Regions from separate parts of the Streptomyces sp. NPDC086787 genome, predicted to be linked through region 2. Evidence: riboswitches for the same ligand, from Rfam matches in the RefSeq annotation. Region 2 holds a riboswitch; each other region holds the start of a gene.

The links. Region 2 has a riboswitch for cyclic di-AMP ahead of ACIPK3_RS24750 (C40 family peptidase). Riboswitches for the same ligand answer to the same signal wherever they lie in the genome.
Region 1: linked by a shared signal. The riboswitch ahead of ACIPK3_RS06495 (peptidoglycan DD-metalloendopeptidase family protein) and the one ahead of ACIPK3_RS24750 (C40 family peptidase) in region 2 are both predicted to bind cyclic di-AMP.
Region 3: linked by a shared signal. The riboswitch ahead of ACIPK3_RS16100 (transglycosylase family protein) and the one ahead of ACIPK3_RS24750 (C40 family peptidase) in region 2 are both predicted to bind cyclic di-AMP.

What each region holds. Positions count from the first base shown of each region.
Region 1 is NZ_JBIVBC010000002.1:82,088-85,497, forward strand. Features, by position in the region: gene ACIPK3_RS06490 (alpha-galactosidase) at 1-1,096, shown strand, start outside; cyclic di-AMP (ydaO/yuaA leader) riboswitch at 1,363-1,523, shown strand; gene ACIPK3_RS06495 (peptidoglycan DD-metalloendopeptidase family protein) at 1,528-2,460, shown strand; gene ACIPK3_RS06500 (SGNH/GDSL hydrolase family protein) at 2,702-3,410, shown strand, end outside.
Region 2 is NZ_JBIVBC010000011.1:188,211-191,620, reverse strand. Features, by position in the region: gene ACIPK3_RS24760 (ATP-dependent Clp protease proteolytic subunit) at 1-365, shown strand, start outside; gene ACIPK3_RS24755 (hypothetical protein) at 372-680, shown strand; cyclic di-AMP (ydaO/yuaA leader) riboswitch at 985-1,207, shown strand; gene ACIPK3_RS24750 (C40 family peptidase) at 1,211-1,684, shown strand; gene ACIPK3_RS24745 (ATP-binding protein) at 1,774-2,232, opposite strand; gene ACIPK3_RS24740 (helix-turn-helix domain-containing protein) at 2,446-3,312, shown strand; gene ACIPK3_RS24735 (DUF397 domain-containing protein) at 3,329-3,410, shown strand, end outside.
Region 3 is NZ_JBIVBC010000005.1:399,354-402,763, forward strand. Features, by position in the region: gene ACIPK3_RS16090 (cytochrome P450) at 1-102, shown strand, start outside; gene ACIPK3_RS16095 (transglycosylase family protein) at 229-1,275, shown strand; cyclic di-AMP (ydaO/yuaA leader) riboswitch at 1,457-1,625, shown strand; gene ACIPK3_RS16100 (transglycosylase family protein) at 1,630-2,328, shown strand; gene eno (phosphopyruvate hydratase) at 2,635-3,410, shown strand, end outside.

The DNA.
Region 1 (3,410 bases), on a different contig from region 2:
AGTGGAGCTGTTCGTGGTCGACGACGGCTGGTTCGGCGCCCGGGTCAGCGACCGGGCCGGACTCGGCGACTGGACACCCAACCCCGACCGCTTCCCGGACGGCCTCGCACCACTGGCCGACCAGGTGCACGCCCTGGGGATGCGGTTCGGCATCTGGGTCGAGCCCGAGATGGTCAACCCGGACAGCGACCTGTACCGCGCACACCCCGACTGGGTGCAGTACCAGCCGGGACGCGAGCGCACGGAGCTGCGCAACCAGCTGGTGCTCAACCTGGCTCGCGAGGACGTCCAGCGGTATCTGTGGGAGCAGCTCGACGGCCTGCTCTCCGGGGCGCCCATCGACTATGTGAAGTGGGACTTCAACCGCTGCTTCACCGACCCGGGCTGGCCGGGCGACCCCTACCCGCAGCGGCTCTGGACCGACCATGTGCGTGCCTTCTACGCCCTGCTGGACCGGCTGCGGGCGGCCCACCCGGGTGTGGCGTTCGAGTCCTGCTCGGGCGGCGGCGGCCGGATCGACCTCGGTGTGATGAGCCGCACGGACCAGGTGTGGACCTCCGACAACACCGACCCGCTGGACCGGCTCGCCATCCAGCACGGGTTCAGTCAGATCCACCCCGCGCGGATCATGGCCGCCTGGGTCACCGACAGTCCGAACACACAGCTCAACGGCAGGGTCAGCGCACTGCGCCTCCGGTTCGTCAGCGCCATGGCCGGGGTCCTCGGCATCGGTGGCGACCTCTCGGAGTGGACCGAGGCGGAACTTACCGCGGCCCGGGAGTGGGTGCGGCTCTACAAGGAGATCCGCCCGGTCGTGCAGCACGGCGAGCTGTACCGGCTGCGGCCCCCGGAGGGCGGACTGAGCGCGGTGCAGTACACGCTCGGGGGCGAGACGGTCGTACTCGCCTGGCTCCAGGCACAGCACTACGGCGAGCCGGTCCCGGCGCCGCGGCTGCGCGGGCTCGACCCGACAGCATCGTACGAATGCCGCGAAACCGGTGATATCCATCGGGGTGCCGTGCTGCTGCACCACGGGCTGAGCACTGGGCTCCGGGGTGACCTCGACGCGACAGTTCTTCGACTACGTCGCATCTGAGTTGAATGTCCGAATTGGGGGGGCGTGCGTGAGGAGGGTCATATGGTGACCGTCCGTCGTGCGTCATGTTCACGTAATCGCGGTGCCGTTCCCGGGAATTGAGGAGGGAATCGAGCGGGGAATTCACGGAGGGTGACCGGGAATTCCGGTAACGGATCAAGCGAAAGCCGGACACAAGGAATTTTCTTCTTGTCCGTTCGCGGCGCGCTCGCTTACGTTCACCATCAATCCGGACGGAACGCCGAATCCTGCCGCCGCCCGGAGTCCCCACACACTCACCCGTGTACGGCAGGAAGCGGGGGACCCACAGGCAACACCGCCTGTTCCGGTCTCCGGAACAGGCTAGGGGTGAAGCCGCGTCTCCACTGCGGCCGGGCATCTCCAGTCCGAACCCGACAGCTCACCTCGCAGGCGCCGGAGAGGAATTCGCCATGCCCGCGAAGGGTAAGCACCGCCGTCCCAAGACCCGCCGCTTCTCCCGCTCCATAGCGGTCGCCGGTACCGGCGGTGCCGCGCTGGCCCTGCCGCTGATGGGAGCCGCCGGCGCCCACGCGGCCCCCGCGGCCGCTCCCGAGAAGGCCGTCCAGTCGCTTCCCGCCGTCGCGAAGCAGACGAAGCCCGAGCGCCCGGCCTCGGCCCACTCGCACGCACGCACGTACACGGTGCGGTCCGGTGACTACCTGTCCAAGATCGCCGCCAAGCAGCAGGTGCGCGGCGGCTGGCAGCGGATCTACCACGACAACCGCGAGGCCATCGGCGGCGACCCCTCGCTGATCCACCCCGGTCTGAAGCTCACCCTGGGCAAGAAGGCCACGGCGGCCCACGAGGCCCCGGCCCAGCCGCGGCAGTCGTCCTTCTCCGCCCCGGCCGCGAAGCCGTCCGCCGCCCCGCAGGCCAAGGAGGCCCCGGCGCCCGCCGCCAAGGCCGCCCCGGAGCAGACCGCCACCGCCTCGACCGGTTACACCCGCCCCGTGTCGGGCGGCGGCATCGGTACCGCCTACCACGTGGCGGGCAGTCACTGGTCCAGCGGCTACCACACCGGTGTCGACTTCGTCGTCCCGACCGGCACCCCGGTCAAGGCCGTCGGCGCGGGCACCGTCGTCTCCGCCGGGTGGGGCGGTGCGTACGGCAACCAGGTCGTCATCAAGCTGAGCGACGGCTACTACGCGCAGTACGCCCACCTGTCCCAGCTCTCCGTGTCGGCGGGCCAGAGCGTGACCGCGGGTCAGCAGCTCGGACTCTCCGGCGCGACCGGCAACGTGACCGGCCCGCACCTCCACTTCGAGATCCGTACCACCCCGAACTACGGCTCCGACGTGGACCCGGTCGCCTACCTCCGCGGCCACGGCGTCTCCGTCGGCTGACCGGCACCACCCGTCACGGACCGAAAGGCCGGACCCGCGATCCCTGTGATCCCCGGGTCCGGCCTTCGGTGTGTCCGGGCCCGTCAACACCCCCCGGGTGCACCCTATTCCGGCATTGACAAATTCTTTAAGCGTGGCTTATCTCACCGTTCGTCAACCCCTTCCTACGATCGCGTAAGTCACATGCGAAGGTGAATCATGGGGCGATGTGACAGACGATTCGAAGAGTGACAACAGATCAGTGATCGGGTCGTACGTGGCGGTGGGGGACAGCTTCACCGAGGGCGTCGGCGACCCCGGCCCCGACGGGGCATACGTCGGATGGGCCGACCGGTTCGCGGTGCTGCTCGCGGACCGTCGCCCGGAGGGCGACTTCGACTACAACAACCTCGCAGTGCGCGGCAAACTGCTCGACCAGATCGTGGCGGACCAGCTCCCGCAGGCCGTGGCGCTCGCGCCCGACCTCGTGTCCTTCTGCGCGGGCGGCAACGACATCATCCGCCCCGGCACCGACCCGGACGAGGTGGCCGAACGCTTCGAGCGTGCGGTGGCCCAGCTCACCGAGGCGGCGGGCACGGTGCTGGTGACGACCGGGTTCGACACCCGCGACGTGCCCGTGATGAAGCGTCTGCGTGGCAAGATCGCCACGTACAACGGGCATGTCCGGGCCATCGCCGACCGGTACGGCTGCCCGGTGCTGGACCTGTGGTCCCTGAAGACCGTGCAGGACCGCCGGGCCTGGGACGGCGACCGGCTCCACCTCTCACCCGAGGGACACACCCGGGTGGCGCTGCGCGCCGGGCAGGTCCTGGGCCTCGAGGTCCCGGCCGACCCGGACCAGCCCTGGCCACCGCTGCCGCCGCGCAGCACGCTCGACGTGCGCCGCGACGACGTCCACTGGGCCCGCGAGTACCTGGTGCCGTGGATCGGACGACGGCTGCGCGGGGAGT
Region 2 (3,410 bases):
GCTGTGACGTGGAGACGGTCTGCCTCGGGCAGGCCGGCCCGTCCGCCGCGGTGCTGCTCGCCGCCGGTACGCCGGGCAAACGGTTCGTACTGCCGGGCGCGCGCGTGCTGCTGCGGCAGCCGTCGCTGCCCGAACCGACGGAAGGTCAGCCGAGCGACCTGGCGATCCGGGCCCGGGAGTTGGAGCGGGTCCGCGCGCGACTCGAGGAACTTCTCGCCCGGTACACGGGGCGCACCCCGGAGCAGGTGCACGAGGACCTGGAGCGTGACCTCGTCCTCGACGCGCGGGGCGCACTGGAGTACGGGCTGGCGGACGGGGTCGTAACGAGCCGCGAGGCGTCCCGCACCGCGCCGGGCGAGAGGTGACCGCCGATGCTGCCGCCGGAACTGCCGCCGCTGCCCGCCCTGACCCGGGCCGAGGGCGAACTCGTCGACCGCTACCTCGACGCGGTCGACCTGCTGGGCCGGATCAACCCGGCGCAGCAGGAGGGCACGTACAGCGGGCTGCGGGCCGCCCAGGCCCTGGTGTCCGCGGCGACGGCGCTGCGCGACGCGCTGGCCGTCATGCACCGGCGGGGTGAGTCGGAACTGCACGCGGCCACCCTGGCGCGGGCGATGCGGGTGCTGGACGGGGAGCGCCGAACCGCCCGGGTCACCGTTCCGCCGAGCCGGACGGGCTGACTTCCGTTCGTCCGCAAGGGTGTTGAAACGGCCCAGAAGGCTTACCCCCGTACGGCGTAGCCGAGCGTCCGTTCGTGAGCCCGTAGGAGTTGCGCAACACGCCTGTCAGAGCCGGACGGTGGGGTACTCCGCCGCTGGTCCGGGGGCCGTTCGCCCTCTCGACCATGACTCGAACACAGCAATGTCCACCCGAACGGGTGAGTGGTGAGTAACCCCACAAATCCCCGATTCCATTGGGTTTTTCGGACACGGGTGAGTGAAGATCCCTGTCTGACGACAAGCCCCCGCCACAGCGGCGGGGCGGTCCGGGTGGACGCCGAGTCCTGCCGCCTCCCGGATGACCGGTCGACAGGAGTGGATCGGCAGGAGTGGAGGACCCAAGCAAGACGGGTCGCCGGAACGGATGTTCGCTGGTTCATCTGTTCGTTCTGAGCGTCCCTTGGGGTGAAGCCGCGGCAACGCGGCCGGGCTACTTCGCCAGCCCGAATCCGACAGGTCATCCTTCACAGGCGGCTGACGAAGGGTTGCGCATGACTGCGCTCAATCGTGTCCCGTCGCTCATGGCCCGTGCCGGTACGGCCTCGGCCCTGACCATCGCCGCAGTGGGCGGCTCGATCGTGGTTCCGGGCATGGCGTCCGACGCCGCGGCGGCGACGACGGCTACGAAGGCACTCCAGATCGCGGCTTCGAAGAAGGGCGCCCCGTACAAGTGGGGCGCCAGCGGTCCGCGACGGTTCGACTGCTCGGGGCTGACGCTCTACTCGTTCAAGAAGGCGGGCAAGAGCCTGCCCCGCACGGCCGCCCAGCAGTACAACAAGACGCACCACGTCTCGTCCGGGCACCGCAGGGCCGGCGACCTGGTCTTCTTCCACTCGGGATCCAACGTGTACCACGTGGGGATCTACGCCGGTAAGGGGAAGATCTGGCACGCCCCGAAGAGCGGGGACGTGGTGAGACTGCAGAAGATCTGGACGAAGAGCGTCTGGTACGGCCGGGTCGGCTGAACCGCCGAGGGGGCGGCGGCTCGCATCGCGGCGTCGCCCCCTCGGGCCCGGCCCGTCCCCCGCGCCTCCCCGGCGCCTCCCGGCGCCGGTCAGGGGTCCTGCTGCCCCGCGGCCGTCAGCGGCTGGGCGGTCACGGTCCACGGCAGTTCGATGGCCACGGTCTTGCCGCCCTCCCGCGTGGGCCGGACGCAGAGTCTGCCGCCGCACTCCGCGGTCAGCCAGCGGATGATCACCATGCCCCGGCCGTTGTCCTGCTGCACGGCAGCGGGTAGCCGCTTGGGGAAGCGCGGATGACTGTCGGTGACGCCGATGCTCAGCCGCTCCGCGCGGTCGAGCACGATGTCCACCGTGAACGTGGGCGACTGCCCGAAGGTGTGCTGCACGGCGTTGGTGGCGAGTTCCGAGACGATGAGCCGGATGGTGTCGGCCACCTCGGTGTCCGACGGCAGACCCCATTCCGCGAGGGTTCCCAGTACGTAGGAGCGGGCCGCGGCGACCGAGACGGGATCGCTCGGCAGAGTTACGGACGCTTCCAAATGATCTGCCATGGCGACGTCGTCCCTTTCACGCGGGACCGGAGTCCGACACGCTGCGGATGGTTCGAGTACGGTCCCGGACTGGTGCTTCGCCGCCAGACTGCCACCACCGCCCCGGCCACGGGTATCGATCCGCCAAGATGTGCATATATCTGTCGCTCGATGCGGTGAACTCTGCGACGGCAGAGCGTATTTGGGCGGCCCGGGTGGAGTAGGGAGTAGTCCATGCAGAACGGTCCCGCGGTGCGCCGCCGGAAACTCGGCGCCGAACTGCGCATGCTGCGCACCGGGGCGGGTCTCACCAGCGGTGAGGCGGCCCGGCTGGTGGGCTGGCACCAGTCGAAGGTAAGCCGTGTCGAGACGGGCGCGAGTGGAGTGAAACCGGCCGATGTGCGGTTACTCCTGGACGCTTACGGGCTGACGGACCGCCAACTGCGCGAACTGATCATGGTATTGGCGGGCGCGGACGACATGGGCGGCCGACACCACTGGTCGCACGCCTACCGCGGGGTGCTTCCGCCCGCCTACCGGGACTTCATCAGCCTGGAGTCACAGGCGAGCACGATGCGCACACTTGAGACGTCGGTGGTCCCCGGACTTCTCCAGACCCCGGCCTACGCACGTGCGGTGACCAGGGCGGCCGTACGCCCGGGCGACGACGCCGAACAGCGGCTCGACGCGCTGGTGGCGGTGCGGCTGGCCCGCCAGGACGTGCTGCGGTCGGATCCGCCGCTGAAGCTGAGCGCCGTACTGGACGAGGCCGTGCTGCACCGGCAGGTCGGCGGTCCGGAGGTGATGGCGGGGCAGTTGGAGCGGCTGGCTCAGGCGGCGCGGCTGCCCCAGGTACGGCTTCAGGTGCTGCCGTTCGCCGCCGGCGCCCACATCGGCATCACCGGACCTTTCGTTATTTTGTCATTTCCGCGCACTTCCGATCTGGACGTGGTTGTTCTCGACCAGTTGACGAGTAGCCTCTATCTCGAACAGAAGGACGACCTCCGGGCCTACTCCGAGGCCTTCAAAACCCTTCAGGGCCACGCCCTTTCACCCGAGGAATCGATGGATTTCCTCGCCGGGCTGGGCGACGGCGCATAACGCGTAAGGAGGCACCATGACCGCACTGGCTCGGCACCTGCCCTCCAGTACCGAGCTGCACGGCGTGCGCTGGCTGCGCAGCAGCTACAGCACGGGAG
Region 3 (3,410 bases), on a different contig from region 2:
GAACTGCGGTGGCGCGGCGGGCTCATCATGCGGGGGCTGCGCACCTTGCCGGTGGAGTTCACTCCCGTCCGGCCCGAAGGTGATGAACCTTCAACTATGTGATCTTCACGTGATCTGCGCGGCATGAACTTGTGACAAGTGATCGTCAGTGGATACGTTCACTCGTCAGTGCGGCACATGGGTTTCGCGTGCCGCACCGGTCACCGCTGTCGCGCGAAAGGTCTCCGCATGCTCTCCGGGAACGGTCGTCACCGTCGCCCCCGTCAGGCTCCGGCTCTCCTCGTGGCGGCGGGAGTGGCCGGCTCCGCCATCGCCATCCCGCTGCTCGGCGCGGCGAGCGCCAGCGCGGCCGAGGGCACCACATGGGACAAGGTGGCCGAGTGCGAGAGCGGCGGCTCCTGGAGCGCCAACACCGGCAACGGCTACTACGGCGGACTCCAGCTGTCCCAGGACGACTGGGACGAGTACGGCGGTCTCGACTACGCGGCCAGCCCGGACGAGGCCAGCCGTTCGCAGCAGATAGCCGTCGCCGAGCGGATCCTCGACCGCAAGGGCACCGCCCACTGGGCCACCTGCGCTCTACTCTCCGGGCTCACCTCGAACTCCGGGTCCGTCGACGTGGACACGGGCGTAGGGTCCGCGTCGCCCGACGCGGACGGCTCCTCGGGTTCGTCTGGTTCTTCCGGTTTGTCCGGTTCTTCTGGTGCTTCCGGCACCCCCTCCACCCCCTCCACCCCCTCCGGCTCACCCGACTCGGGTGACTCGTCCAAGGCGCCGGGCTCCTCGGTGCCGGGCTCCTCGTCGTCGGACGCCGACGCGGGTGAGGGTGCCGACAAGAAGGGCGACCCCGCCGGGTCCGCCGATTCCGACGGCTCAGCAAAGTCGGACAAGTCGGCACCTTCCGGGGCGGACGGTTCGCAGGAGGGTGACGGCTCGCCCACCGAGGGCGCCACCTCCGACTCGGACAAATCGGCCGAGGAGGCCGGGTCTTGGAACCTGGTCGACACCGGTGCCGCGGCCGGCGGTCGTCACCGGGGCGCGAGTGCGGACGAAAGTGAAGCAAGCGGACAGGGCCCCGCGTCGTCGGGCCGACATGCCTCGCAGAGCTACACGGTGCGCGTCGGCGACACCCTCTGCTCCATCGCCGACTCCCTTGACGTGGACGGCGGATGGCGTGCGCTCTACGCCGCCAACAAGGTCGCCATCGGAGGCGACCCGAACGCCATCATGCCCGGTCAGACCCTGGAAATCGGTACCGAAACGGACGGCGAATAGGGCAAGTTGGCGCCCTTGTTCGCATATAATGTCCGGTTTGGTGAAAGTGTGGGATGAGTCTCAGAAGCCCTGATCGTCTTTGAAAATCCCCCGGGCGCCTGTCTACGGTCAGGACCGCTCGCCATCACGAGCCCCGGCTGTCGCAACGCCGAATCCTGCCAGCGGCCGCACGGGAACAGACGACGCGCAAGCGCCGCAGGCAGGAGCGGGGGACCCAAGGTAAGTGCCGCGCCGGACAGTTGACCGGGGCGGCTAGGGGTGGAGCCACATCTCCCAGGGGGAGGAGTGGCCGGGCAACTCAACCGGCCCGAACCCGACAGCTCACCTCGCAGGCGTCGGTGAGGGGATCCCAACATGCTGTTTTCCGCCAAGGGCAAGCACCGCCGTCCCTCCAGGCCCGTCCACGCTCGCGTCATCGCGATCGCCGGAGTGACCGGCGCCGCTGTCGCCGCTCCGCTGGTGGCCTCCGGTACCGCCTCCGCCGCCACCGCCTCCGAGTGGGACGCCGTCGCCCAGTGCGAGTCCGGCGGCAACTGGTCGATCAACACCGGTAACGGCTTCTACGGCGGCGTCCAGTTCTCGGCCTCCACCTGGGCCGGTTACGGCGGCACGAAGTACGCCGCCACCGCCGACAAGGCGACCAAGTCGCAGCAGATCGAGATCGCCGAGAAGGTCCTCGCCGGACAGGGCAAGGGTGCCTGGCCGGTCTGCGGCAAGGGTCTGTCCCGCGCCGCCTACACCGGCGGCTCCGCGTCTAACACCACGAAGTCCGCCGACCGCTCCGCCGAGCCCAAGGCCGCCTCCCGCTCCGTCGACCGCCCGGCCCCGAGCAAGCACACCGCCAAGCCCAAGCCGAAGACCGTCACCACCCCGACCGGTGAGAAGGTCAAGAAGGGCGACGGCGAGTACCGGGTCGTCAAGGGCGACACCCTCAGCTCCATCGCCGCGAAGCACAAGGTGCGCGGCGGCTGGCAGAAGCTGTTCGAGCGGAACGACGACATCATCAAGGACGCGGACCTCATCTACCCGGGTCAGCAGCTGCACCTGGGCTGACGGACACCCCCGTCCCCACGGGCTCCCCGCCCCCCCCGGTCTCCCCGCCCCGGCGCGTGTTCCCCCGCACGCACCGGGGCGGGGTTCTGTTCTGTCTCCCGCGTTCGTGTCTCCCGCACTGCCGCTCCGTCTCGCGAATTGCCGCCCCTCTTTGTTCCGTCGTGGAACAATGTGTACGGTCTCCCTGTTCCTGCGGTCTCCCTGTCCATGGGGCGGTCGGTCGATGGCCGACGCTCCCGGGACGGATAGGCTCTAGGCGCAAGGCACACCAGCCCCGCACTTCCAGCGTCACATCCCAAGAAGGAGATGCTCGTGCCGTCCATCGACGTCGTCGTAGCCCGGGAAATCCTGGACTCCCGAGGCAACCCCACGGTCGAGGTCGAGGTCGGCCTCGACGACGGCAGCACGGGTCGTGCCGCCGTTCCGTCCGGCGCCTCCACCGGTGCCTTCGAGGCCGTCGAGCTCCGTGACGGCGACCAGAACCGCTACCTCGGCAAGGGCGTCGAGAAGGCCGTCCTCGCCGTGATCGAGCAGATCGGCCCCGAGCTGGTCGGCTACGACGCCACCGAGCAGCGCCTGATCGACCAGGCGATGTTCGACCTGGACGCCACCGACAACAAGGGCTCGCTGGGTGCCAACGCCATCCTCGGCGTCTCCCTCGCCGTCGCCCACGCCGCAGCCGAGGCCAGCGACCTGCCCCTCTTCCGCTACCTGGGCGGCCCGAACGCGCACCTGCTGCCGGTGCCGATGATGAACATCCTGAACGGCGGCTCGCACGCCGACTCCAACGTGGACATCCAGGAGTTCATGATCGCCCCGATCGGCGCGGAGTCCTTCTCCGAGGCGCTGCGCTGGGGCGCCGAGGTCTACCACACCCTCAAGAAGGTCCTGAAGGGCAAGGGACTGTCCACCGGTCTCGGCGACGAGGGCGGCTTCGCCCCCGACCTCGGCTCCAACCGTGAGGCGCTCGACCTCATCCTCGAGGCCATCAAGCTGGCCGGTTACGTCCCGGGCGAGCAGATCGCGCTCGCGCTCGACGTCGCCGCGTCCGAGTTCTACAAGGACGGCAAGTACGAGTTCGA